Regions from separate parts of the Collinsella sp. AM31-2AC genome, predicted to be linked through region 1. Evidence: riboswitches for the same ligand, from Rfam matches in the RefSeq annotation. Region 1 holds a riboswitch; the other holds the start of a gene.

Region 1 (14,486 bases):
CAAACGTTTGAGGCGGTCCCAAAGTTCCCAACCGGGCCCAAAGGCCCTGCTAACAAAAGCCCCATCGCTTTCAAAGTATCAGCCAAAGTTCCCAATGGTGGTACGTAAGGCGAAGGGCCGGCCACGGTTTACTTTCGAACGACTCTGCAAAGCAGCCGGAGTGAGAAAGCAAACCGTGGCCGGCCCTTCGCCGCCGGGACACGTACCCCCAATTAACTGTTCTTCATGACGATCGAATCCACGACATCGGCCACATTCTCACAGCAGTCGGCGCAGTACTCCAGGAAGGCATATACGTCACGCCAGGCGATGACCTCGAGCGGGTCCTTGCCGTTAACGTGCAGGTTGCGCATGGCGTTGATGTAGAGCTCGTCGGCCTCGGATTCGATGGTGTTGATCTGGATGACCAGTTCGCGCAGCGTTTTGGACTTGCGGTAGTTGGGCAGCTCGACCATCAGGTCCTTCATGGCGCGGCAAGCGTCGGTCACCTTGTGGGCGATGACGATGGCGTCGGGATGGATGCTCTGAATGTTGGTGAAGTAGACGCGCTGCACGACGCCCTCGATGCGGTCGAGCACGGTGTCGAGTGAGCAGCTCATCAGATTCAGATCCTCGCGCTCGAGCGGGGTGATAAAGGCGGTGAGCAGGGCGTCTTCAAGCTCGTGGTGCTTCTTGTCTGCCGCATGCTCAATGGCATGCATCTCCTCGAGCATATCGTGAATCTTCGCGGGATCGAAGTTCTCAAAAATCTGGGTAAGCAGCTCGGCGGCCTGGACGGCGAGGTCGGCGCAGGCGACGTAGTTGTCAAAGTAGAACGAATTGGGTTTCTTTGCCATGGGTGGGTCCTTTCGAGGCGAAGACGGGTAGGCGAAGTGTTGCGGTCCGGATGGACACTCGGTTTGACTAGAGGAACATCATGAACAGCTTGGCCATGAAAAAGCTGATGAGTCCGCAAGCGGGGAAGGTGAAGAACCAGGTGAACATCATGTCCTTGACGACGCCGAAGTTGATGGCTGAGAGGCGCTTGACGGCGCCGACGCCCATGATGGCGCAGGTTTTGATGTGCGTGGATGACACGGGGATGCCGGTAAGGGTGGCAAGTAGCAGGTTCGCGGCGCCCGCGAGGTCGGCAGAGAAACCCTGATACTTCTCGAGCTTAACCATGCTCTGGCCGACGGACTTGATGATGCGCTCGCCGCCCACGCTGGTGCCGATACCCATAGTGGCCGAGCACAGCAGCATAATCCAGATGGGGATGCCGGCATCGCCGACGCTCGTCTGGCCGTTGGCGAAGGCCACGCCTAAAAAGAGCACGCCGATGAACTTCTGTCCATCCTGCGCGCCGTGCATGAAGCTCATGGCCGCGGCACTCGCGATCTGAGCGTATTTAAAGAAGACGTTGGCACGTCGCCTGTTGGCGGCGGCAAAAAGAATCGAGACGAGCTTGCACAGGACCCAACCCATGACAAAGCCCAGGCCGATGGAGAGCGCCAGGCCGTAGATGACCTTCATCCACTCGTGGACGTTGACGCTGCTCGCGCCGCCGAGGGCGATAGCGGCACCGGTCAGGCCGGCGATAAGGCTGTGGCTTTGCGAGGTGGGGATGCCAAAACGCGACGCTGTGGCGCCGTAGACGACGATGGAGAACAGCGCCGCGCACAGGCACGCGAGCGCCATGGTGCTATTTCCGCCAAAGTCGACGATATGTGAGATGGTGTTGGCGACGCTCGCGTTAAAGTGCGTCATGATGAGCACGCCGAGGAAGTTGAATGCGGCGCTCATGAGAATGGCAGCGCGGGCGGGCATGCAACGCGTAGTGACGCAGGTCGCGATGGCGTTGGGCGCGTCGGTCCATCCGTTGACGAAGATGGCGCCGAGCGCGAGAATCACGGTGACGGCAAGGACTGGGTTCGACACAAGTTGGCCGAGGAAGGTTGAGAACGTTACGTCCATATATGGGCTTTCTCGAAGTTTGCAGAAACGTTACAAAAACATGATAAATCGTATCACCTCCTGCGGGTTTCTTTACCGAGTTCTGATGGGAGAAGTGAATTTTTGGGTACTAAAATTAAATATCAGCCCTGTTGACCTCCGGTGTTCTTTTTGCTAACACGTCGTGCGGACGTGCGCATGCGGTCCGACACGCCAAAACCACAGCCTGTTCGCTTTACAATATGCAAACATGCGTTCGATAATAGGGGCATGGAATATCGACAGACAGATGGCAAAACTCGGCGCGTGCACAAGCAGTATGTGGACGTCGTGGCTCGCATCCTCGCGGGCGGACAAGTCGTGCCGGTCACCGTCTGCTGGGTTGACGGTCGCTGCTTTACGATTGACGAGATTGTCTCGACCACTGGGTTTGGCCTGACGGTTCACGGCATTCGTACGGCAACCTATAAGGTTCGTTTTGGCGGTCATGCGACCGAGTTGTATCTGGAGGACCAGGCGCGCGAACGGCCGGACGGCTTGCAGACCCACGTGATGCGTTGGTGGGTCTGGGCGTTTGACTGCACGCTCGAGGGTGGGCGCCGCAGGTAAAACGTGTGGCATTTGGGTACAATGGCAGAAATCTTGTCGCTTAAGGCGCTGCTGTCGCGGCGCTATCTGAAAGGACGAAAGCATGAATGATATCCAGGGCTATCAGAACGGCCCCATCGAGACCGGTGCAAGCCGTGCCAAGGAGATGTCGCCGCGTGCGTACAACCTTGTCATGTCCGCCCTGATCTTTTTGGGCTTTTGCGCCATGGGTGCCGGCGCCTACTTTACGAGCACCATGGCGTTTGCCCGCATGATGATGAGCGGCGCCGCTTTGCCGCTGGTCTTTGGCTCGTTTATTTTGACCATCGTCGGCATTGTCATGATGTCGGCTGCCGCGGGCAAGCAGTCTGTGGGCCTGTCGCTCACGGGTTACGTGATCTTTGCGAGCACCTTTGGCCTGACCGCGTCGTTTGGCCTTGCCAACTACGACCTGCCCACCATCAACACCGCCTTTATCGCCACCGCCGCCATCACCTTTGTCTTTGGCGCGCTGGGCGTGACCTTCCCCAAGTTCTTCCAGCGCGTGTACGGCATCGGTTTTGGCGTTCTGCTTGCCACGATCCTGGTCGAGATCGTGCTGATGTTTATGGGTGTTTCGCAGTCTATTACCGACCTGATCGTAATCGTGGTGTTCGCCGGTTTTATTGGCTATGACACCTATGTGGCCACGACGGTGCCGCCCACGCTGCCCAACGCCGTGCTCATGGCGTCCAACCTGTTCGTGGATATCATCAACGTGTTCCTGCGCATCCTGAATATCCTTGGTCGTCGCGACTAGCGGCGAGTTGCAGCGGTGCTTGCCGCGCGCGTAAATCAATGCGAAAGGCGGTCCTTCGGGGCCGTCTTTTTTGTACGCGGCGGGGTATCATGGATGGGAAAAGCCGATAACGGCAGCGACAGGAAAGGTGACCACTTATGGCAGACGTCGACAACAGGAACCGTAACCGCAGGACCGGCCGCGCAGGGCAGCCCAACCCCAAGCGCGAGGCCCGTGCCAAGGCCGCCGAGCGTCACGTGGCAACTGTGTCCGAGGCGTGTGCCAAGGATATCGAGCGCTCGCTTGCCGGCGTGCGCGAGTTTGACGGTATGCCTGCCGGCTTTGTCGCGGCGATGAAGGCCAAGGTTCAGAGTGCTGTGGCCCCCGAAGAGCAGGTCGCCGAGGACGTCGAGAACGCGGAGACTGCCGAGGTCGAGGCAGCGCCCGAGACCGAGGCGGCGCCCGAGCCCGTCGAGGAGCCTGCCGAGGAAATCGCCGAAGCTGAGTCCGCGCCTGCTGAGGAGCCCGCTCCGGTCCTGCCCGAGGTCACTGTGCTTGATGCCTCCGCCACGCAGGCAATCCTCGATAACGGTCGCGGCTATGCGCAGTTCTGCGACATGGCCGTGCTCGCCTTTGCCTCGTTTACCAATCCGGGCGGTGGATATATTCAGGGTTATCTGGGCCAGGAGGCCACGCTGTGCGCCGATTCGTATCTGTACAACGTTCTCGATAGGCAGCGTAAGTGGTACGGCGAGAACCGTCGCCGCAACATCAACTGCGAGCTCTATCGTAACCGTGCCCTAGTGGTGCCTGCGGTGCGCTTCGACCGCAACCACGTGCATGCATACGCCGACGTGATCGTGGCCGCCGCGCCCAACGTTAAGCGCGCCCGCCAGGAGTATCGCGTGAGCGATGATGCTCTGCTGGATGCCCTGCGCGACCGCATTCGCTTTGTGCTCGCCATCTGCGACGAGTTGGGTCGCGAGAAGCTCGTGCTGGGCGCATGGGGCTGCGACAACAACGGCTTTGATGCCGAGGCCGTGGCCGAGCTCTTCCGCAAGGAGCTCGCATCGGGCGACTTCAAGGTCAAGCAGGTCTTCTTTGCCGTGCCCTCTACGCGCTGGGACGAGGACTTCGCCAAATTCGAGCACGTGCTGGCAAACTTCCCCGAGCGAAACGAGGAGTCCTATGCTCAGGTTGCCGCCCGCGCCGCAGCCGCCCGTGCCGCCGAGCAGGCTCAGGCCGCTGCCGAGGATGACGAGGATGACGACGACTGGCGCAAGTACCTGTAAACGGTGCTCGTGATGCGATATACCGAGCCGACGGGAGAGGCTGCTCCTGTCGGCTTTTTATTGAGTGGGGAGCTTACGATGAAAAACGTTCTGTGCTTTGGTGACAGCAACACCTATGGTTACGATCCGGCGGGCATGCGCGACGGTACCGCGGTGCGCTATGCGCAGGATGTGCGCTGGTGTGGCGTGGTCCAACGTGACTTAGGCGAGGGCTGGCATGTAATTGAAGAAGGCCTCAACGGCCGCACGACGGTACGCGACGACATGTGCCATCTGGACACTAACCTCAACGGCATTCGCGCGCTTCCGATGCTGCTCGAGGCCCATAAGCCGCTGGACGCCATTGTGATCATGCTGGGCACCAACGACTGTAAGACGGTCTTTAACGTGACAGCTTCCGATATCGCCCGTGGCGCCATGGCGCTGATTCGCGCCGTCCGCGCGTTTCCGTGGACCGACGCTGCGCCTTGCCCGCGCATCCTGCTGATGGCTCCTATCAAGATCAAGCCGCAGATCGCCGATGTATATATGACCGATTTTGACGAGCGTTCCGTCGAGGCATCTGAACATTTTGGCGAGTACTATGCGCACGTGGCCGAGCAGTTTGGCTGCGACTTTTTGAATGCCGCCGAGTTTGCCGAGCCGGGCGATATCGACTATCTGCATATGATGCCCGAAAGCCACGAGAGCTTGGGACATGCCGTGGCAGCCAAGCTCCAAGAGATGCTCGGTGAGTAGCGCGACCCCAAGCCACCGCAAAGGGGACAGGCACCTTTGCGGTGGTTTTGCCCGGGTAAACGAACGGATTGGCTGCCATATGGGCATGGACGAGCTCATCGACCTCTTTGCCGAGGGCGATGAGCTCGTCTCCAATACCGCTTTTGAGGATTTGGATCTTGCCTACGACGTGGCGAACGGCGCGACCTTCGATGGCGTTGTGTTCCGATCTTGCGAGTTCGATAGCGTTGACTGGAACGGCTCGACGTTTCGCGACGTGGTGTTTCGCGGTTGCCGCTTTATCCGCTGCAACATGGAAGGCTGCTGGCTCAGCCGCTGTGACTTCGTTGACTGCTCGGCACCGGGGCTCAACTTGCTCAAGGCGCGCCTGTCGAGCGTGTCGTTTGGATCGTGCGATTTGAGCTATGCGAACCTTTCGGAGGGACGCATTGGCCCTATGACAGCATGCGATACACGTCTGAGAGAGGCTGCGTTTCAGGGTGCCAAGCTGGGTCAGATACGCCTGGATGGCTGTGACCTGACGCGTGTTGATGTGTTCAAGACGTCGCTTTCCGGCGTTGATGTGTCGCGCTGTACATTTGCAGCGCCCGTTGTTTCGGGCGATTACCATGAGTTGCGTGGCTTGACGGTCAATGCCGAGCAGGCGCTGGCACTCTCGGGTTTGTTGGGAATTCAACTCGCCGACGAATAGGCGCTCTGGTCCTTTGCTCGACCGCTATCTAAAATCAAACCGTCGCAACATTTAATGATTTTTTGCGTTTGCACGATTTTCATCGAATGTTGCGACGGTTTTTGGTGCAAGGTAGCCTGTCTCTTTTTGGCAGGTTACTGGCTATTTAGTACTGCCACATGTGGTTGACGGGGCCGGAGCCTTTGCCCATGTTCAGGCCGGCGGCCAGAGCGCCTGTCAGGTATGCCTTGCCGGCGTTGACGGCGTCGGCAAGATCCATGCCCTGCGCCAATGCGCAGGCGATGGCGGATGAAAGCGTGCAGCCGGTGCCATGCGTGTTGCCGGTTTCGATGCGCTTGTGGCGGAACCACGTGGTGAGCGGATCGCCCATATGGTTGCCTTCGTTATCGAGTGGCGCGGGTTCGGCCAATACATCGTTGGCCTCGTTGACAAGATGCCCACCCTTAACGAGGGATGCGCAACCAAAGCGGCGGGTGAGGAGCATGGCAGCATTTTGCTGTGTGCGTTCGGAGTCGACCTCGTAGTCGAGCAAGGCCATGGCCTCGGGAATATTGGGCGTGATGACGGTTGCTAGTGGGAACAGGCGGCGGGTGAGCGCCTCGGCGGCATCTTCGGCAATCAGCCGTGCGCCCGAGGTGGCTACCATGACGGGGTCGACGACCACGTTTGTCGCGTTCCAGGCGCTCAGGCGGTCGGCGATAACCTCGATAATCTCGGCAGAGGAAACCATGCCGATCTTGACGGCGCTGGGGCGGATATCGTCAAATACGGCGTCGATCTGCGCAGCGACGATATCAGGGGAGATATTCTGCACGGCGGTGACACCGAGCGTGTTTTGTGCGGTGATGGCGGTGATGGCCGTCTCGGCATACAGGCGGTGCGCCGTGATGGTCTTGATGTCGGCCTGAATGCCGGCGCCACCGCTGGAATCGGATCCTGCGATGGACAGGACGGCAGGTACCTTACTGCGATCCATGTTTGCTCCCTTGTTCGGTCGGAATCAAATGGGTCTTTAAGCCAGCATTATAAAGATGCCCGGGCCGACTTCTATGTCGAACCCGGGCGGGCGATGCAATCTTTACGCAAATGTAAGCAAATGTTCACACGTCAACAATTGACGAACACCATGTTAGCGATTGTGGCTCCGGTGACGAGTTAGTCCTCCATGCCGAGATCGATCGTCGTACCCTCGAACACCTTGTTGACGGTGCGGACGGCGCACATCTTGCCACACATGGTGCAAGTGCCCTCGGTGGCGGCGGGGGATTCCTCGTAGCGCTTCTTGCCGGTGACCGGGTCGAGCGCGCACTTCCACATGGAGTCCCAGTCGAGCTTGCGGCGTGCCTGGCCCATCTTGTCGTCCATGTCGCGGGCGTGGGGTACCTTCTTGGCGATGTCGGCGGCGTGTGCGGCGATCTTGGTGGCCATGAGGCCATCGAGCACGTCCTGGGCGTTGGGCAGGCACAGGTGCTCGGCCGGCGTCACGTAGCACAGGAAGTCGGCACCGGAGCTGGCGGAGATGGCGCCGCCGATGGCAGCGGTGATGTGGTCGTAACCCACGCCGATATCGGTCACCAGCGGCCCGAGCACATAGAACGGGGCATTGTGGCACAGGCGCTTCTGCAGTTTCATGTTGGCGGCGATCTCGTCGAGCGCCATGTGACCCGGACCCTCGACCATGACCTGGACGCCGGCAGCCCAAGCGCGCTTGCACAGCTTGCCCAGCTCGATCATCTCAGCGGTCTCGGTGGCGTCGTTGGAGTCGTAGAGGCAGCCCGGGCGGCAGGAGTCGCCGAGCGAAATCGTCACGTCGTACTCGTGGCAGATCTCGAGCAGCTCGTCAAAGTACTCGTAGAAGGGGTTTTCGTTGCCGGTGACCTCCATCCAGCCAAACAGCAGCGAGCCGCCGCGGCTCACGATGTTCATCAAGCGGCCGGTCTCCTTAAAGGTCTTGGTGACCGACTTGTTGATGCCGCAGTGGATGGTCATAAAGTCCACGCCGTCCTCGGCGTGCGCGCGCACGACCTCGAACAGGTCATCCTTGGTAAGCTTGACCAGCGGCTTTTCCATGTAGCCGATGGCGTCGTACATGGGGACGGTGCCCACCATGAGCGGCGTCTCGTCGATGAGCTGCTGGCGGAACTGGCGCGTCTTGCCCGAGTTGGAAAGGTCCATGATGGCGTCGGCGCCAAAGTCCTCGGCGATCTTGACCTTCTTCCATTCCTCGGCGGCATCGGCTTTATCGCCCGAGATGCCCAGGTTGACGTTGACCTTAGTAGACAGGCCCTCGCCGACGCCAAAGGCGCGCATGCCTTTTTTGATGTGCACGATGTTGGCGGGAATGGCGATGCGGCCGTCGGCCACGCGCTCGCGGATGTACTCGGGGTCGCGATGCTCGCGCTCGGCGACTTCCTTCATCTGCGGCGTGATCTGCCCGGCGCGGGCGAAGTCGATTTGCGTGACGAGCTTGGGCTCGGTCTGTGTGCTCATTGGCACGGCTCCCTTCGTTGGCATTACCCATATCAGGTTTGCGGGTCAGGGCGGGCGCGCCCAGTCTCAGCCTGCCGTCTTGTCCTGCAAGCTCCCCGTTTATGTAATGGGCTCAAGTATAGCTCGAATGGGTACGATTGGCCTAACGAGCGTGCCTGTGGGGAGGCGAACATGGAAGACAAGCATCTATATCGAGAGACGCAATGGGATGTATCGGCCGAGGAAAGCCGTGCGCACCATGGCCTTGTCGCGATTGGTTTTGCGGTGCTTGCCGTGCTGGTGATTGCCTTTTGTATCTGGACGTTTGGCGGTCACGGCGGCGCTGCATGGGAGTTCGAGGCCGACGATGCCCTGCCGATCATGACAGTGAAGGTTACGGGCGGCAATACCGTTGCCGCGCCGGGCGACTATTGGTATCCGCGCGACGAGTTTGTGCAGCTGCAGTTGAGCGGCGGGTCTATTCCGGGCGAAGAAATCGAACGCGTGACGTATGATGCGGCGCTCAAAACGCTGACGGTGAAGCTCAAGAATCAGGGCGACGTGCCTACGACTATGGATATCGCGCTGACGGAATGGCGCTTGGAGCCCCCATCGGGTGTTGCGGTGTCCGAGGTAGAGCACGTTAAGATTACCTACCAAAATGGCTCGACAAACGAAGTTGCCAAAGCCGACGGCTTGGCGGAATAGACGCCGTGCCTAGGCAGCACATTCAAAAGTAGCGGTGGTCCTACAAGGTCTGTTCGTTCAGGAAGACCAAAGTGTTCTTATTTGAAAGCTCGGGAAAGTGACGATAACCAACGTCAAACGCGGTGAGCCCGCTTACATCCTCGAGCTTGTTTTCTGCCATCCAGCGCACCATGGAACCACGTGCCTTTTTGCTGGCGGTCGAGCGCTGGATGGGCTTGCCGTTGCGGATGCCTTCGCCAAAGAGGCACGTGACGACCGTGGCGTCGCCCGCGAGATGGGGCAGAACGGCTTTGGCGTACTCTACGCTGGCGAGGTTGACGATCGTGGTGTTTGAGCCTGCCGGGGCGATAGCCCGCGCGAGCTTGTCGCTCCAAAACGCATAGAGGTCTCGGGCATCGTCAACGGCGAGCTTCGCGCCCATCTCCAGCCGATACGGTTCGACGGCATGAAAGGGGCGAACGCACCCGTAGAGGCCAGAGAGGATCCACAGGTGGCTTTGCAGCCATGCGAGCTGCGCGGAATCCATCACCTCGGGCGCCATGCTCTGGTATTGAATGCCGTGGTAGGACATGACGGCAGGGGAGAGGTGACAGGCGAGTGCGGGATTGTCGAGATCGCCGTTTTTCAGGATGGGCCCGAACTCATGCAGGGTGTTGAGGCAAGGCCCCAGCAGTTTGTCACTCACGTTCCATAGCGCCTGCAGGCTGTCGCTGCCTTCATTCCGCTCGATATCTAGCAGTGCGCGGTGGAGGCGAGCCGTCTCGCGCGCAAAGGGTGGAATGCCCAGGACTTCAAAAGCATCTTGGGCCGCGCACATCTGCTTGGCGGGCGAAATGACGACCTGCAGCATGGACTCTCCTCTGCCAAAAAGGAAGTTGCGGTGGAATACGGTCTGTTTTGGCCGTTTATGGGCCAGTTTAGTCTGTATTTCACCGCAACTGATGAAGGGTTGGTTACGCGCGCTCGATGAAGGCCTTGTAGCCGCGATAGGCCTCGTAGATATCGGCCTTGTTAGCGACCTCCCACAGGGCGTGCATGGACAGGACGGCAACGCCAGAGTCGATGACGTTCATGCCGTACTTAGCCATGATGTATGCGATGGTGCCGCCGCCGCCCGCGTTGACGCGACCGAGCTCGCAGGTCTGGAAGTCCACGCCGGCCTCGTCCATGATGTCGCGGATGAGGGCCACATACTCGGCGTCGGCGTCGTTAGAGCCGCCCTTGCCGCGGCTGCCCGTGTACTTGTTAAAGCACAGGCCGCGACCCATAAAGGCTGCGTTCTTGGTTTCGAACTTGCCGGCGTAGCCCGGGTCGAAGCCGGCGGACACGTCGGAGGAGAGCATGCGGCTGCGGGCGAGCGCGCGGCGCAGGGCCAGCGGGCTATCCTCGCCGGCGAGCGTCATGATCTCGGCGACGGTGTTCTCGAAGAAGCGGCTCGTCATGCCGGTGGCACCCACGGAACCGATCTCCTCCTTGTCGACGATGAGTGTGATGCTCGTGCGCTCCACGTTGGCGACGTTGATCTGGGCGAGCATGGACGGATAGGCGCAGACACGGTCGTCGTGGCCATAGCCCAGAATCATGGAGCGGTCGAGGCCCATGTCACGGGCGGGGCCGGCGGGCACGACCTCGATCTCGGCGGAGAGGAAGTCCTCCTCCTCGACGTCGTACTGCTCCTTGAGGATATCCAGGAACATCTGCTTGACGGGCTCCTTGGGGGCGTCCTTGTCGTCCTCGTCAAACTTGACGGGACGGCCGCCCACGATCACGTCGAGGATCTCGGCGTCGACGGCGTCCTTGGCGGGCTTGGCCATCTGCTCGCTCGAGAGGTGGATCAGCAGGTCGGAGATGGTAAAGACCGGGTCGTCGGCCTTGTCACCGATGTTGATGTCGACGGTGGTGCCATCCTTTTTGCAGATGACGCCTACGAGTGCGAGCGGGGAAGCGACCCAGTGGTAGCTCTTGACGCCGCCATAGTAGTGCGTGTCGAGATAAGCCATGTCGCCGGCCTCGAAGGCGGGGTTCTGCTTGAGGTCCAGGCGCGGCGAGTCCACGTGGGCGCCCAGGATGTTAAAGCCCTGCTCGAGCGGGGCGGTGCCCAGGTTGACGAGCATGAGGTCCTTGCCGTGGTTGGCGGCGTACACCTTGTCGCCGGCCTTGAGCGCGCGGCCCTCGGCGATCACGGTCTCCAGATTGACGTAGCCCGCCTCCTCGGCCATCTTGATACCGGCCTTGACGCACAGGCGCTCGGTCTTGTTCTCACTCAAAAACTGCTTATAGCCGCGGCAAAGCTCCTCGAGCTCCTCGATCTGCTGTGGCGTGTACTTTTTCCATGCGCAGGGACGCTCCATGACGCAGGCTCCTTTCGGATCGATCGTGCTGGTTGATGTACCGTGAGCCATCGTATCACGCGCGGGCCCGCGGCGGCAGGGAAGCCTGATGTGCGGTGGCCGCGGGGCGGGGAGCGTGTAAACTGGTGTGAGCAAACCGTGCCCAGCCCAAAGCGAGGTATTCAATATGTCTGAAAAGCGCCGTACCTTTGCCGTCATCGACGGCAACTCGCTCATGCATCGCGCCTTCCACGCCGTGCCGCCGACCATGAACGCGCCGGACGGTCGCCCCACCAACGCGATCTTTGGTTTTCTGAACATGTTCCTCAAGATGATCGATGCCTTTAATCCCGACGGCGTTGTCGTGGCGTTTGACAAGGGCAAGCCGCGCGTGCGTATGGAGATGCTGCCGCAGTACAAGGCGCAGCGCCCGCCCATGGACCCCGACCTGCACGCGCAGTTCCCCATGATCAAGGAGCTGCTCGCCGCGCTCAACGTGCCCATTTTGCAGTCCGAGGGCTGGGAAGGCGACGATATCCTGGGAACCATGGCGCGCCTGGGCGAGGAGGCCGGCTGCGACATGCTGCTGGTGACCGGCGACCGCGACATGTATCAGCTCGTGACCGAGCACGTCAACGTGGTCTCGACTCGCAAGGGCCTGTCCGACGTGGCGATCATGACGCCCGAGAGCGTGGACGACCTGTATCACGGCATCACGCCGGCGCTCGTGCCCGATTTTTACGGTCTGAAGGGCGATACGTCGGACAACATTCCCGGCGTACCGGGCATCGGCCCCAAAAAGGCGAGTGCGCTCATCGCGCAGTACGGCAGCCTTGACGAGGTCATCGCGCATGCTGACGAGGTCAAGGGCAAGATGGGAGAAAACCTGCGCGCACACATCGACGACGCGCTGCTGAGCCGTAAGGTGGCGACCATCCGCACCGATGCACCCGTTGAGCTCGATTTTGAGGCGACGTCCTTCCCGGCGTTTTCCGCCGATGAGGTTTCCGCGGCGCTGGGCACGCTTGGTATCACCGCCATGCAGAACCGTTTCTTGGCGCTGATCGGCGGCGAGGGCGGGGCAGCTGCCAGCACGTTTGAGATTCCCGCCGTTTTGCGCGCAGCCGCCGGCGATGCTGGCGCGCTTGGTGCCGTTGCGGCTGAGGTCTCCCGCGTGATTGATGCAGGCGAGTGGATTGCCGCCGTGGTGGACGATGACAAGGAGGAGGGCGCGCTTTTTGGCCTGACGCGCACGCTGTGGCTGGCGACGTCCAAGGGACTGCTTGCGCTTGAGGAGGGCGACGGCGGTACCACTGCCGTGGTCGATGGCTTCAATTTCGCCCACGGCGTGATTGCCGGTGTGCTTGCGCGCCTGTTTATGGAGGGCCGCGTGGCGAGCCCGGATACGAAGGCTCTACTGCATGAGCTTTCGCCCATCGATTCTTCCGAGCCCGAGCTTATGGATCCGCTGGCAGTCGATTCCACGCGCATCTTCGACACCGTGGTCGCGGCCTACCTGTTGGATTCCGACCGCTCCGAGTTTGACGAGGCGTATCTGGCCGATACCTATCTGCAGATGGCGCTGCCTGCGGCGCACGGTGCAGAGGGTGCCGGCGAGGATGCTCCTGCGCCCGCCGCTCGCACGGCGGCCTTGATGCTGGCGCTGGTCGCACCGCTGCGCGACCGCATGGCCCGCGAGAACGCTGCCAACGTGTTCGACGGCATCGAGATGCCGCTCGTGCCGGTGCTTGCCAAGATGGAGCGCGCAGGCATGCTTGTAGACCCCGACCGTCTGCATAGTCTGTCCGAGGGCCTGGCGACCCAGATTGCCGAGGTCGAGCGCAGCATTCGCGACCTGGCAGGTGACGAGACCTTTAACATCGGCAGCCCCATGCAGCTCTCGCACGTGCTGTTTGACGTTATGGGGCTTCCGACCAAGGGCCTCAAAAAGACCAAGCGCGGTTACTATTCGACCAACGCCAAGGTGCTGAGCGACCTTGCCCGTGACCACGAAATCGTGCGTCTGATCTTGGATTGGCGTGAGAAGTCCAAGATCAAGTCCACCTATCTGGACACGCTGGGCCCACTGCGCCGCGGTGACGGCCGCGTGCACACCACGTACAACCAGACCATCACGGCAACGGGGCGTCTGTCCTCGAGCGACCCGAACCTGCAGAACATCCCGACGCGCTCGGAGCTGGGCCGTACCGTCAAGACGGCGTTTTCGGCAGGCGCGGGAAGCGTCTTTTTGGCGGTGGACTACTCGCAGATCGAGCTGCGTCTGCTGGCGCATCTCTCGGGCGATGAGCACCTGGTGCGCGCCTTTAACGAGGGCGAGGACTTCCATGCCGAGACGGCCGCGCGCGTGTTTGGCGTGCCGGTGTCCGAGGTGACACCCGACCTGCGCAGCCGCGCCAAGGCCGTGAACTTTGGCATCGTGTACGGTCAGCAGGCCTACGGTCTGTCGCAGTCGCTGCACATCTCGATGGCCGAGGCGCGCGACATGATCGACCGCTACTACGAGGCCTATCCGGGCGTGCGCACGTTCCTCGACAACGTGGTGGCACGTGCCAAGCAGACGGGCTACGCCGAGACCATGTACGGCCGCCGTCGTCATATTCCGGAGCTCAAGGCCAAAAATCCGCAGCTCCGCGGTTTTGGCGAGCGCACGGCCATGAACCACCCCATGCAGGGAACCGCGGCCGACATCATCAAGATCGCAATGGCCCGCGTAAGCAGCCGCCTGGAAGAAGAGGGCTTTGCCGCTCACATGATCCTGCAAGTGCACGACGAACTGGACTTTGAGTGCCCCGTCGACGAAGTCGAGCGCCTCACCGCCATGGTCCGCGACGTCATGGAGCACGTAGTGGACCTCCGCGTACCGTTGATCGCCGAAGCCAGTACCGGCATAACCTGGGCCGACGCGAAATAGGGAAGCACTCCATAAGGCAAGCTCGCCC
Region 2 (14,486 bases), on a different contig from region 1:
CATCTTCGCCAACCGCCCGCTCGCCTGCGCGTCGGGTCTGGGCATCAACGCCATGATCGCGGGCATCACCACCACCATGTGCGGCGGTGACTGGCACGTTGCCATGAGCGTCATCTTCCTCGAAGGCATCGTCATCTTGCTGCTCGTCCTTTGCGGCCTGCGCGAGGCCATTATGGACGCCATCCCCGTGGTCCTGCGCCACGCCATCTCGGTGGGTCTGGGTCTGTTCATCGCCATGATCGGCCTGTGCGACGCCGGTATCATCACCGCCGGCGCTGGCACGCTTGTCGGCCTGGGCGACATCACCTCCCCCACCTTTATCGTCGGCATCATCTCCATCATCGTGACGGTCGCCCTGGCTTCTCGTAGCGTGCCGGGCTCGCTGCTCATCGGCATCATTGTCGCCGTTATCGCCGGTATCCCGCTGGGCGTCACCCATGCCCCCGAGGGCCTCATCGCCCCGCTCAACTTCTCGACCTTTGGCGCCCCGTTTGCCAACACGGCCGATGGCAACATTGCCATCGTGAAGGTTCTGACCGACCCGATGCTGCTCGTCGTTGCCTTCTCGCTGCTCATGAGTGACTTCTTTGACACCATGGGCACCGCGATGGCCGTCGCCAAGCAGGGCGAGTTCCTGACCGAGGACGGCAATGTCGAGGACATCCGCCCCATCCTGGTCGTCGACTCCGTGGCCGCCGCTGCCGGTGGCTTTATGGGCGTCTCCTCCATCACCACCTTCGTCGAGTCCACCTCCGGCGCTGCCGACGGTGGCCGCACGGGCCTCACCTCCGTCACCACCGGCGTGTTGTTCATCCTCGCCGCGTTCTTCTCCCCTGTCGTCTCCATCGTTTCCAGTGCCGCCACCTGCGGCGCCCTGGTCTACGTCGGCTACCTCATGATGAGCGAGGCCTCCGAGATCGACTGGTCCGACGTGTCGCAGGGCTTCCCGGCGTTCATGATTGTCGCCGGCGTGCCCTTCACCTACTCCATCTCTGCCGGCATTGGCCTGGGCTTTATCGCCTACGTGGTCGTCGCGCTCTTTAAGGGCGAGGCCTCCAAGATCAAGCCGCTCATGTGGATCGCAGCTCTTGCCTTCCTCGTCTACTTCTTCGTGGCGTAACGGCATAGTCTGCTAAAGCAAAACAACAAGGCGCGGAGTCGCATCGAGCGGCTCCGCGCTTTTCTTTTAAGCCCAGGCAACGCACGGACGCGCGATATATTGCTTCCCAAGTTTTGGACATTTTGCCCTCCAAACGGCACTACCGCCGGCAACATTCTGTAGATATGCTGGGCGTAATCGCATAGGCCCTATGAGGATGGGAGTAACCATGGCCGCCTTGTTCACGACCCCCAAGCGCAATGACAAAACCTCTGGAGCCCATTTTGTCGAGCCCGACGTGCGCCGTCGCACGCTGCTCGCACACGGCAGCTGGCGCCGCGTGACGCGCCGCATCGTTGCAGGCGCCGTATGCGCGCTCACGGTAAGCTCGCTGCTCATGCCGAGCATCTCGCTCGCGGCGGAGTGGATTGATGTTGGCGGCACCCAGTACAACGCCGGCACTGCGGCGGGCGACGGCGCCGGCACCTGGAGCTGGGACGGCGCCGACGACATGAAGCTCATCAACTATAACGGCGGTGAGATCAAGGCTGCAGGCAAGCTCAACATTGTCTATGAGGGCAAGAACACCGTGAAAACCGAGCCTGATTACACCGGAGCCGCCATCAAGGCGCAGGACGGCACTAGCCAGAAAGCAGAGTTGAACATAACGAGCTCGAATAGCACGGATGAGCTCAATGTGACAGCCGAGGCCGATGCAATTAAATCAACAGGCGACCTCTCCATTTCTGGCCCAGGCACTGTGAACACCACAAGCACTGCTTCCGACGGAATTGAGGCAAAGGGCGATCTCTCTATCACGGGCTCGGGCACCGTGAATGCAACGGGCGGTACCGAAGGCATCCAATCCAAGGGCAAGACCACCATCGATTCCTCTGGCACAGTGATCGCTAAAGGAGGCGAAGGTTACGGCGTCGCCGCGGGCAGTGACCTGATCATCAAAGGCGGTGGCAAGGTAGAAGCAAGCTCGATAGAAGAAGCGGCGATTTGGGCTGACGGCAACATCGACATCTCGGGCGGCAGCCAGGTCAAGGCAAGCTCCCAGGGAGATCTTGCCGTCGACGCTGAGGGTAGTCTCGCGGTCACGAACGCCCCCCTTGACGCAAGCGGTGTTGAATATGGTGTCTATGCCTACAAGGGCGTTACGCTCGATCATGCGACCGTGACGGTCCGCACAAGCGCGAGCGGCGGCCAGGCCATCGCCCTCATCACTGATGGGGACGACATCGTCATCAAGAATGGTTCCATCGTGGACGCGTTCGCAGAAGGCAAATTCTCGGTTGCAATCTCTACCAGAAACCACCAGCCAAACGTCGCTGGCGGCCACATCTACATCAGCGACTCCGTTGTTAAGGCTATAGCCCGCTATGTCGAGACCGGTGGCGATGGCCCCGATCACTACAGCAACGACCAAAGCGGCGAGGTCATCCCTGAGCCTAGGGGTCTGAACATCGGTATCTTCGCCCAGACCTACGAGGGCATCACGCCCGCGAGTATCTCGATCGTCCGCAGCAAGCTCACGGCCGAGGGAGACACGGCGGCAATCTTCGCTCTTGCCATAAGCGAGGATGGCAAGGCGATCGGCACCATCGAGATCGAAGGCGCTCCCATCCAGACGCCCGCAGGCGGCAAGATCATTAACTATCGCAACAAGGAAGAACTCAGCGGCGGCATCCTCTGCGAGGCGGGTCAAACCATCGGCACGGGCGACGACGTGATCGACTCTCCCTATGACGCCGCTGTCGCCAAGAGCACGCTCACCGTACCTCCCGAGAAGAGCAAACCCGAGGAAAAGTCCGGCGAGACCAAGCCGGGTTCCAAGTCTAAGAGCGCGAAGACAACCAAGACCGTTGCAGTTGCAGCCACGGGAGCCAAGATCGCCGGCAAACTCGCAGCGACCGGCGACGCCTCGAGCGCAGCCATCGTGGCAGCCGCCCTTGCGGGAACAGCCGCTATCGTCACAGGCGCCCTGGCGAGTCGCAAACGCTCGTAAACACTTTTTCGCACAGGACGGGTGGATCGCGGCCCTTGCCTTCCTCGTCTACTTCTTCGTAGCGTAAGGGCAAGGCTGCAAAAGCTGAACAATAAAGCGCGGAGTCGCCATGCGGCCCCGCGCTTTTCTTTTAGCGCCGGTCTCTGCGCCGGCGTGCGGCCTATTTCTCCCCCATTTTGGCCATTTTGCCCTCCAAACGGCACTACCGCCGGCAACATCCAGCAGATACGCTGAATCTAGTCGTATAGGCCCTATGAGAACGGGAGCAACCATGGCAGCCTTGTTCACGACCCCCAAACGCAATGACACTACCGCCGGAACCCATGTTGCCGAACCCGACGTTCGCCGTCGCATAGGACTCGCGCACGGCAGCTGGCGCCGCGTGACGCGCCGCATCGTCGTGGGAGCCGTATGCGCGCTCACGGTAAGCTCGCTTCTCATGCCGAGCGTCTCGCTCGCAGCGGAATGGGTCAAGGTCGGCGGCAACAAGTACAACACCGCGGCGAGCGACGAAGCCGGTACCTGGTCGTGGGACGGCGCCGACGACTTGAAGCTCAACAACTATAACGGCGGCGAGATCCAGGCCGCAGGCAAGCTCAACGTGAATTACTCGGGAACCAACATCGTCACTGCCGAATGGATCGAAAGCATCAACGTTTCTCATGGCACTAACGAGAATGCCGAGCTCAATATCCAAGGCGACGAGGGCGGCACGCTCAGCGTGACATCTACTGAGGACGCTATCCTCTCCACGGGTAATATCAACATCGACGGAGCCGGGTCCGTCAACGCCACGAGCACTGGGTTTGAAGCCATCAATGCCGGGGGTGATCTCGCTATCAAAGGTTCGGGCAACGTCAACGCCACGGGCGCATCGGATGGCATCAGGGCAAACGGCAATATCACGATTGACGACAGCGGAGCCGTCAGCGCCAGGGCTACCAAGGGCAAGGGTATTGGAACCGACAAGAACCTCACCATCAAGGGTGGCGGGACGGTCGAGGCGAGCTCCGAGAAAGACGCCGCCGTCGAGGCCAAGGGCAGCCTCACAGCCACAAACGCCTCCCTCAACGTAAACGCTGTTGAATATGGCGTCTATGCCCACAAGGGCATCACCCTCGATCATGCAAACGTGACGGTCCGTGCAAGTAAAGGCAGATACGGTGGCGCCATCGCCCTCTTCACCTACCAGGACGACATCGTCGTCAAGAACGGCTCTACCGTGGACGCGTTTGCGGAAGGCGAGGTTTCGGCTGCATTCTCCACCAGAAACGATCGACCCAACGAGAAGGGTGGCCACATCTACATCAGCGACTCCGTTGTCAAGGCCATAGCCCGCTATGTCGAGAACGGCGACGGCCCCATCCCCTACAGCGAAAACCAAGATGGCGAGACGAGGCGCGAACCCCAAGGCGAGAACATCGGCATCATCGCCCAGACCGGCGAGGGCGTCACACCCGCAGTCATCTCGATCATCCGCAGCAAGGTAACGGCCGAAGGAGATACAGCGGCAATCTTTGCCCGTGCCATGAGCGCTGACGGCAAGACAATCGGCACCATCAAGATTGAGAACGCCGCCATCCAGACGCCCGAAGGCGGCAAGGTCATTGACTATCGCAAGCTCCGTAACGGCATCTACGAGGCAGGCCAAGCCATCGGCACGGGCGACGCTGTGATCGACTCCCCCTATAACGAAGCTGTCGCCAAGAGCATGGTCATCGCACCTCCCGAGGTAGCCAAGCCGGAAGACCCCAAGCCCGACGAGACCAAGCCCGCGGAGTCCAAGCAGGACCCCAAGCCCGAGGGCGCAAAGACGACCAAGACCGTTGCGGTTGCAACCACGAAGGCCAAGGCCACCGGCGTGCTCGCGGCAACCGGCGACACCTCGGGTGCGGCCATCGTGGCAACCGTCCTTGCGGGAACAGCCGCTATCGCCGCAGGCACCATGGCGAGCCGCAAACGCTCGTAGACGCCTCTGCGCACATGGCAGCTCCCGCGAAGGCCCCGAGTCCCAGCACCGTTTAACAACGCCACCGCCGAGCTCCCCTCCGGCGGTGGCGTTTTCCATATGCGTCCGCAGGGTATGCACGAGATTGTCTTTTGTCTAGCCCAACCTGCATGAGCCGGCGTGCGACAATGGGGGCCGTCGATATCACAACGTCGAGAGAAGCCCGTCATGGAAGCGCATCAAAAGCAGATAACCGTTCATGCACAGCATGCCGAAAGCGCACCAGTCATCTATCTTCCCGTGGTCATGGGCGACGGCGCGGAGGTTTATGAACGCTGCCGAGAGCTCAACTGCCCGCCCTTCACGCTTGTCGGCATTGGCAGCCTCAACTGGAATCGCGAGCTGAGCCCCTGGGGATGCGACGGAACCGTGCGCGATGCCGAGCCCTTTGGCGGTCAGGCTTCCGGATTTCTCGATGAGCTGTTGAACTGGATAATCCCAGAGGCCGAGTCGTCGCTTCCTCAGCCGCCCACCTGGCGCGGCATTGCCGGCTACTCGCTCGCGGGCCTCTTCGCGCTCTGGTCCCTCTGGCAAACCGACGCCTTTAGCCGCGCCGCAAGCGCATCGGGGTCGTTGTGGTTTCCCGACTTTGTCGATCGCGCCAGCACGGCCCCTTTTGCCGGCAACCCGCAGGCCGTCTATCTGTCACTCGGCAAAAAGGAGACCAAGACACCCAACCGCATGATGCGGCATGTACTCGACGACACACGCGCGATGGAAGCGTTGCTCGTCGCGCGCGGCATTCCAACAACGCTGGAGCTCAACCCCGGCAATCACTTTGCCCAAACCGATCTGCGCATGGCACGTGGCATCCACTGGATATTGACGCATTAAAAATGACGCCCGCGCGTACGCATGGGCGCCATTTTTTGATTCAGCTGGACGCAGTTGTTACTCAGCAGCCTCCTCAAGCTCGGAGACATCAAACTCAAAGTCGTTGCCCGGTAGGATGGCATTGAGCACAATGCCCACCAGCGAACCCACGGCAAGACCCGAAAGCGAAATCGTCACGCCGCCCAGCTCCAACACGATGGCACCGGCGGTGCTGTACGCAATGCCGAGCGAGAGCACGAGCACCAGAGCTGCCACCAGCACGTTGCGGTTGTTCTGGAAATCGACCTGGTTTTCGATGAGGTTGCGGACGCCCACAGCGCTGATCATGCCGTAGAGCACGAGCGACACGCCGCCGATAACGCATGCCGGCATGGCGGCGATGACCGCGGCGAACTTGGGGCAGAACGAAAGCACGATGGCGCAGCACGCGGCAATGCGGATCACGCGCGGGTCGAACACGCGCGTCAGGGCGAGCACGCCGGTGTTCTCGCCATAGGTGGTGTTGGCCGGAGCGCCAAAGAGCGAAGCCAGGATCGTGGCAAGGCCGTCGCCGAGCAGCGTGCGATGCAGACCGGGATCGGCGATGTAGTTACGCTCGCAAGTGGAGCCGATAGCCGAGATATCACCGATATGCTCGATCATGGTCGCAAAGGCCAGCGGCATGATGGTAATGATGGCCGTCGTGGCAAGGCCGCTATCGAACTGCGGGCCAAAGAGCGCAAACACGGTGTTGTCCCACACGATGGGCAAGCCAACCCAGGGAGCGGCTGCGACGCCAGAGAAGTCGACCTCGCCCAGCGCAGCCGCAACGGCATAGCTCACCACAACGCCCAGCAGAATCGGCACGATCTTGACCATGCCGCGGCCCCAGATGTTGCAGATGACGATAACGGCAACGGCAATGACAGCCACGAGCCAGTTGGTCTGGCAGTTAGTAATAGCGGAACTTGCCAGGATCAAGCCGATGGAAATGACGATGGGACCAGTCACCACCGGCGGAAAGAAGCGCATGACGCGCTTGGCGCCAAACGCGCGGAACAGGGCCGCCAGCACCGGATAGAGCAGGCCGGCGCAGGCTACACCCAGGCAGGCGTAGGGCAAAAGCTCGGCCTCGCCGTTGGGCGCGATTGCGGCATAACCGGCAATAAAGGCAAACGACGAGCCCAAGAAGGCCGGCACCTTACCGCGCGACAGGAAGTGGAACAGCAGCGTGCCCAAGCCGGCAAACAAAAGCGTTGCCGAAACCGAGAGACCGGTGAGCACGGGCACCAGCACCGTGGCACCAAACATGGCAAACAGGTGCTGTAGGCCGAGCAAAAACATGCGCGGGCGGCCGAGCGACGATGCGTCGTAGATGGCATCGGTGACGGCGGGCGTCGAAGACTGGGACATGGATGTCCTTTCGAATGGAAGGGCGATCGGGCATATCGGATAACCTGCCCGAACGATACGATCCGAACCATTGTACGCGATACGCAACGTCTCGCACGCGCCGTCGCCTGCGAACGGTAGCGTTACTTCCAAACGCGCTCGGCAACGCGCTTGACCAGCGCGATCTTTGCCCATTGCTCATCCTCGGTCAGCTTGTTGCCAATCTCGCAGCTGGCAAAGCCGCACTGGGGCGACAGATACAGGTTCTCGAGCGGAACATACTTTGCAGCCTCGTGAATGCGTTCGACGATGGCATCCTCGTCCTCAAGCTCAGCGGCCTTGGTGGTCACCAGGCCCAACACGACCTTCTTGCCGGGGGCAACGTACTTGAGCGGCTCAAAGCCACCGGCACGCGGCGTATCGAACTCAAGGTAGAACGCATCGACGTTCTCGTGTGCGAACAGGTACGGCGCGATGGGGTCATAGCCGCCCTCGAAAGCATAGGTAGAGTGGTAGTTGCCGCGGCACACGTGCGTGTTAATGACGAGGTCGTCGGGCTTGTCCTCGATGGCGGCGTTGTTGAGCGCCACGCCCAGCTCGCTCACCCTTTGCAGGTCAACCGGGCTCATGCCAGTCTTGGACACAAAGTCGGTATCGCAGTAAATGCCCCAGGTGCAGTCATCAAACTGGATGTTGCGGCAACCCGCTGCGTACAGGTCGGCGATCACCGTGCGATAAGCGGCTGCAATTGCGTCGGCAAGTTCCTCATCGGTCTTATAGACAGCGCGCAGGCTCTCCTGCTGGCCATCGCAGCGGTCGAGCGTAACCTCCGAGAACGTCTGGATCGGCGCCGGAATGGTCTGGCGCGCAACCTGGCCCTCGCCCTCAAGCACCTTGACAAACTTAAAGTGCTCGACGAAGGGGTGGTTCTCGCCGCTGATGGGGCCGGTCACCACGGCGGTGTCAGCCGTGGTCTCCTCGTCGTGGAACATATAGCCCGTACGCGAGGTGCGGCGTTCAATGCCGTTGAGCCCCCACATAAAGTCGAGGTGCCAGTAACTGCGACGAAACTCGCCATCGGTAATCACCTGCAGGCCAGCGGCCTTTTGCTTTGCCACCAAATCGCGAATGGCATCGTCCTCGACGGCCTTAAGCCCCTCGGCATCAAGCGTGCCTGCCGCATAGGCAGCGCGGGCGTCCTTTACGGCCTGCGGACGAAGAAAGCTGCCGACGATATCGGCGCGAAACGGCGCGTTCGGTTGAATCGAAGTGCTCATGGATATCTCCCTTTGCATTGGTTGCTTTACTGGGACAGAGTATGAGCGCTCATATGGCCATCGTAAAATATATGTTTATAACAGTTTGATATAGATGCTTCCTATATCAGCTAGGACTGCCATAAAGAGATTTGATCCGTGCAGAACGCAGCAGCTTAGATGTGCTGACGAATCGCGTCAATATAGGCCCGACCGTAGCGCGTGAGCGTCGTGTTCTTGCGCGTGATGATGCCAATCTCCATGTACTCGTCCACATCGAGCGGAATGGAGATAATACCCGGCCCGTTGAGCTCGTGGCTGATCACGCCCGAACACACCGTGTAGCCGTTGAGGCCCATGGCCAGGTTGAACAACGTCGCACGGTCACGTACGCGGATATTCTTGCGACGCTCAAAGGTCGAGGTCAGTTCCTCGGAATAGTAAAACGAGTTATAGCTGCCCTGCTCGTAGGACAGGAACGGGTAGTCTTCCAAGTCCTCGAGCGTCACGCTCGAGCGGCCCGCCAGCGGATGGTCTGCGCACACGAAGACATGCGGCGTGGCGCAGAAGAGTCCCTCGAATACGAGCTCGTTGGCGGCAAGCATGCGCTCGATAACCTCGCGGTTATGCTCGGATAAGTATAGGATGCCCAGTTCGCTTTTCATATGCGCGACATCCTCGATAATCTCGTGAGTCTGCTCCTCGCGCAGGGTAAAGTCGTAACGCGTGGCATCGAACTCGCGGATCACGTCGACAAACGCGTTAACGGCAAAGGAATAATGCTGGCAGCTCACACTAAAGTGCGGCACCTGCTCGGATGCGCCCTTGTACTTGCCCTCGAGCAGGTCGGCCTGGTCGAGCACCTGGCGCGCATAGCCCAAGAAGGTCTCGCCTTCCTCGGACACAACGACGCCCTTGTTAGTGCGCTCAAAGATATGCACACCCATCTCGTTTTCGAGATCGCGAATCGACGCGGTAATCGAAGGCTGCGACACAAAGAGCCGGCGCGAGGCCTCGGTGATGCTGCCGCATTCGACAACCTTTACAACATATCTGAGCTGCTGAAGCTTCATAGCCTTCTCCCTAGACGTTCGTGACGCCAAAACCCGCCGCGTCCATTTGGCGCATAAACGACGGCATCTCCCCCGTCGCGGCGCAGGCGGCAATCTGATGTAGAGCCCCGGCGACCGCATCGTCTGCCGCAGCGCCGATATGCCAGCGCGCGGCAGCCGTGACGGCCTCGTTGGCATTGGCGACTGCAACGGAGTTGGGAACGGCATCGATCATGGGCAGATCGTTATCGGAATCGCCGAATACGGCCACCTCGTCGGGCGTCAGGCCCAAAGCGTGCGCCAGCTCTAACGCAGCGCAGCCCTTGTCCCAATCAGCAGGAAGGATGTCGAACAGGCGCACGCGGTTGTTGGGAAACACAAGCGAGAGCTCCGGCACCTCAGCGGCAACGCGCTCGCGTAGCTCCGCGAGCTCCTCACGCGAACGAGCACTCCAGATATTCGCCTTGAACACCGACGCGTCATCGACAACAGGACGGCACGGGGCCTCTTCGCCTTTGAGCCACGCGTTGCCGCCCGACTCCATGGCGCGGCGCACGCGCTCGGGGTCGCTCGTCACACAATAGGCATCGTTGCCCCAAAAGTCATCACCCAGGCCGTAGACCTTCAGATACGTATCGTCGGTCTCTTGCTCCAAGTAGTCAGCCAAGCGCATAAGGGCGGCGTTGTCGGTCGCATGCGAGGCTACCACCTCGCCGTCCACAAACATGACCTGGCCGTTGCAGAACGCGCCGGTCGAGAAGCACTCGGCGCGATTGCGGAACATCCAGCCCATCGCGGAGGGCTGGCGACCCGAAACCGGGCCAAAGTGCAGACCCGCCGCCTGCATGGCATGAATGCCCTCGATGGCGTAGTCGCTGGCGCCGTCATGCCCGGCTGGAATCAGCGTATCGTCCATATCGGTCAGCACAAGTTTAATCATAAGGCCCCCTCGGTCATTCTTAATCCCGTCTATTGTACCGACCTGCCAAAAAGGGACAGGTTTATATTGGCAGGTTTTATCTGGGAAAACGCAAAGCCCCAGTTGTTACCTGCCAAAATAAACCTGTCCCTTTTTGGCAGGTGCGCTAGTATAGGGAACAACAGATTCGATGCGGGAGTGCCGGCGGTGCAAACCACAAGGCTGAGAGGGCATGGGGCCCAATCCTTTGAACCTGTCAGTTAATGCTGGCGTAGGGAGCATGCCGCCTTTTTAGGGGCGCTGTCTATGCACAGCGCCCCTTTTCTATGCCAAGGAGGCATGTGCAGTGATCGATTCGAAACAGCTCAAGCAAAACGTGGTCAAGGCCGTGGAGGAGATTCGTGCCAACAATCCGATGGCGGGCTCCATCACCAACACGGTGACGATTGACTTTGTCGCCAACGCGCAGCTCGCCGTGGGCGGATCGGCCGCCATGGTCTATCTGCCCGACGAGGGCGAGGCGCTCGTTGCCGGCGGCGGCGCCATCTATCTGAACATGGGCACACTCTTCCCCATCTACGAGCAGACGATTCCCCGCGCGGCCAAGGCGGCACACGACGCCGGCAAGCCCTGGGTGCTCGATCCGGTGGGCCTGGGCATCGGCAGTCTGCGCACCCAGCTGGTAGGCGAACTCAAGCAGTACAAGCCCACCATCGTGCGCGGCAACGCCTCCGAGATCATTGCGCTCGCCGGCCTGTGGGGTCTTGAGGGTGAAGCCGCCGATCTGAGCCGCGTGCGCGGCGTTGACACCACCGATACGGTTGACGCCGCCCGCGGTGCCGCCGCGGCGCTCGCCCGCTACACCGGCGGCGCCGTAGTGGTCTCGGGCGAAGTCGACCTGATTACCGACGGCACGACCATGGCCAAGTCCCACGGCGGCAGCCCGCTCATGTCCAAGATCACCGGCTGCGGTTGCTCGCAGGGCGGCGTGTTGGCCGTGTACGCTTGCGCCACCGACCCGTTTACGGCGGCCATCTGCGGCACCGCCGTCTACAACGTTGCCGGCACGCGTGCCGCCGCCGTTGCCGATGCCCCGGCAAGCTTTAAGGTCGCCTTTATCGACGAGCTCTACCGCGCGACCGCTCAGGACATTGCCGATAACCAACTCGAGCTCGAGGAGGCATAAGCCATGTCCGAGCCCGCAACCAATGCCGGCATGAACACGCTCGTCGCTGTGGCCATCGCCCCGTGCGGCACCGGTGACGAGCTTTCCGCCGAGGTCGCCGAGGTCGTGCGCGTCATTCGCGAGAGCGGCCTTCCCAACCGCACCACCTCGATGTTCACCGAGATCGAGGGCGACTGGGACGAGGTCATGCAGGTCGTGCGCGACGCAACCTTTGTGTTGGCGAGCAAAGGTATCCGTACCGAAGTCGTGCTCAAAGCCGATATTCGCCCCGGTTTTACCGACACCATGACTGGCAAGCTCGAACGCATGGAAGCTCAGATCAAAAAGCAGGAGGAAGCACGATGAGCATCCGCGACAACCTTGATATCTCGGCCTATCTGGTACTCGGCCCCGAAAACACCCTCGGGCGACCCGTGGGCGATGTGGTGGCCCAGGCACTCGACGCCGGCTTTACCTGCATCCAGGTGCGCTCCAAGGTGGCAAGCGCCCGCGAGATCATCGCGCTGACGGGCGATGCCGCGCAGGCTATCGCACAGGCCGGCAAAACCGGGCAGGTCGCGCTGCTGATCGACGACCGCCTGGACTGCGTACTCGCCGCGCGCGAGCAGGGCATTGCTGTCGACGGCGTGCACGTGGGCCAGAGCGATATTCCCGTCGAGGTCTGCCGCAAACTTTTGGGCCCCGATGCCATCGTGGGCCTTTCGGCCCGTTGCGAGGAGATGCTCGAGTACGTCAAGACCGCCGACATGAGCCTAGTCGACTACCTGGGCATCGGCCCGCTCCACGAGACCGAGACCAAGCGCGACTGCGGACGCGCGGCCGACGGCTCTATCATCACCAAAAGCTTTGAGGACCTGGCCGCACTCCACGCGGCAAGCCCCGTGCCCATCGTGGTGGGCGGCGGCGTAAAGATGGCCGACCTGCCGCAGCTCAAGGCCACCGGCGTCGACGGCTTCTTTGTGGTGAGCGCCGTCTGCAGCGCCGACGACCCCTACGCCGCAGCCAAGGAGCTCGTCGATACCTGGCAGCAGGCATAAGCCTAGACCGAGCAGTTGCTCCGCAGCCTCATGTCTTCAATAGCGGAAAGCGCATACCAGTTTGGACGTCCATTCTGGGATGCGCTTTCCGCATAGAGGACCAGCGGGAAACTGCGTCCCAGTCTGAACGCTGATTACGGGATGCAGTTTCCGGCGTAGTCCCTACCCCGCCAGATACGCTTCCAGCGCGGGCAACGTCGCCTCCGCATCGCGACGGCCGATCTGGTAGATGCGCTCGAGTTCATCGGGCTCGCGGCACAGCGACGGCACCTTCACCGATTCGCTCGGCCGCACCACAAAGATCTCGCCAGCGGCTTCGCGACGCGCCAGGTCATCGAGCGTGGCATTGTAGACCTCGTGCCGATGCTCAAGCGCCGCAACAAACTCCGGATAGTGACGATACACGCGACGCAGCATAGGCATCACGCTATTGGGCTGCTTTACAAAGCCTGCCGGCTGCGTCAGCACCACCACGTTGCGGTCATAGCCTTGCTCAAACAGCCAAGCGCTGGGAATGGAATCGGCAACACCGCCATCCAAGTACTTACGACCCTCGATGGCAACAGGACGCGTCGCCACGGGAATCGCCGACGACGCCCGGATCCACTCAATATCGCGCTCGTCGCCATAGGGCAGGTCATGGTAGACGGCCTGCCCCGTCTTAAGATCGGTACATACGCACGTAAACTGCATGGGGCAGGCGCGATATGCCTCCAGATCGATGGGATCGCGCTCGATGGGTACCTCATGATAGGCAAACTCGGCATTGAACATATCGCCGGTTCGCAACCAGCTCGTCACGCTCGCATAGCGTTTGTCGGCGCAATAGGCCTTGTTGTAGCGAATGGCGCGGCCGATCTGGCGCGATTTAAAGTTGTAGCCAAACGCCGCGCCCGCCGAGACACCCACCATATGGTCGCAGGTTAAGCCGTGCTCCATCCATACGTCGAGCACGCCCGCCGTATACATACCGCGGTAGCCGCCTCCCTCGAGCGCAAGCCCCACCGTGCGCGTCGTGTCTGGCTGTGCCATGCGACCATCTCCGTTCCCGTGTTTTAAAGCGGAACAAGTATACCCGCCAACATATATCGACTCAGTCGCATTTATATCGAGCATCGCATCGTCACGCTACCGATTGGCGAATAATAGCCGCCCGCGGCAGGGGCACCCATATACAATCCTCTATTGTTGTTTATACTACTCAATAGTTATCAGCAGCGAACACGGACCGACATATTAAACCAGCGACGCAGCAAGGCGGGGGCCTGGATACACGCAAAGCGTTGAGCAGCAACGCGTGTGTACAACGAGCTCGCCCGACGCAATACACCCCGACCTCAGGAAGCCGCTTACAGCATGGATATCGCCAGCAATTACACCGAGACGCTCGAAAAGACCATCCGTGACCTTCTCGAGCGTCAGGACGATCTGATCAGGACTGCCTTTACCGACCAGCTCACCGGACTGGGCAACCGCGGCGGTTTCACCCGTTCCTTAGAGGAGCTCTGGGAACAGGAATTGCCCGTAACCATGGCGTTTATCGACATCGATAACCTTAAGCACTGCAACGACATCTTTGGCCATGACGAGGGCAACCGCTATATCTTACAGGTGAGCCTCTATCTCAAGCTGTATATGAAGGTGGACGAGGCGACATTTCGCCTGGGAGGCGACGAGTTTGCCATCCTGTCTACGATCGCGACCGAGGACGAC

The links. Region 1 has a riboswitch for thiamine pyrophosphate ahead of thiC (phosphomethylpyrimidine synthase ThiC). Riboswitches for the same ligand answer to the same signal wherever they lie in the genome.
Region 2: linked by a shared signal. The riboswitch ahead of thiM (hydroxyethylthiazole kinase) and the one ahead of thiC (phosphomethylpyrimidine synthase ThiC) in region 1 are both predicted to bind thiamine pyrophosphate.

The regions. Positions count from the first base shown of each region.
Region 1 is NZ_QSJB01000003.1:34,248-48,733, forward strand. It holds gene DW796_RS01865 (DUF47 domain-containing protein) at 213-836, opposite strand; gene DW796_RS01870 (inorganic phosphate transporter) at 904-1,953, opposite strand; gene DW796_RS01875 (hypothetical protein) at 2,203-2,541, shown strand; gene DW796_RS01880 (Bax inhibitor-1 family protein) at 2,624-3,319, shown strand; gene DW796_RS01885 (TIGR02452 family protein) at 3,457-4,590, shown strand; gene DW796_RS01890 (SGNH/GDSL hydrolase family protein) at 4,669-5,328, shown strand; gene DW796_RS01895 (pentapeptide repeat-containing protein) at 5,408-6,019, shown strand; gene thiD (bifunctional hydroxymethylpyrimidine kinase/phosphomethylpyrimidine kinase) at 6,165-6,995, opposite strand; gene thiC (phosphomethylpyrimidine synthase ThiC) at 7,175-8,509, opposite strand; TPP riboswitch at 8,502-8,617, opposite strand; gene DW796_RS01910 (hypothetical protein) at 8,681-9,196, shown strand; gene DW796_RS01915 (YaaA family protein) at 9,237-10,046, opposite strand; gene DW796_RS01920 (aminopeptidase) at 10,150-11,547, opposite strand; gene polA (DNA polymerase I) at 11,714-14,458, shown strand.
Region 2 is NZ_QSJB01000004.1:55,087-69,572, reverse strand. It holds gene DW796_RS02705 (NCS2 family permease) at 1-1,120, shown strand, start outside; gene DW796_RS02700 (hypothetical protein) at 1,329-3,110, shown strand; gene DW796_RS02695 (hypothetical protein) at 3,382-5,079, shown strand; gene DW796_RS02690 (alpha/beta hydrolase) at 5,287-5,952, shown strand; gene DW796_RS02685 (uracil-xanthine permease family protein) at 6,010-7,344, opposite strand; gene DW796_RS02680 (5-methyltetrahydropteroyltriglutamate--homocysteine S-methyltransferase) at 7,467-8,600, opposite strand; gene DW796_RS02675 (LysR family transcriptional regulator) at 8,756-9,652, opposite strand; gene DW796_RS02670 (HAD-IIB family hydrolase) at 9,663-10,571, opposite strand; TPP riboswitch at 10,735-10,845, shown strand; gene thiM (hydroxyethylthiazole kinase) at 10,897-11,736, shown strand; gene DW796_RS02660 (thiamine-binding protein) at 11,740-12,081, shown strand; gene DW796_RS02655 (thiamine phosphate synthase) at 12,078-12,773, shown strand; gene DW796_RS02650 (patatin family protein) at 12,936-13,805, opposite strand; gene DW796_RS02645 (EAL domain-containing protein) at 14,130-14,486, shown strand, end outside.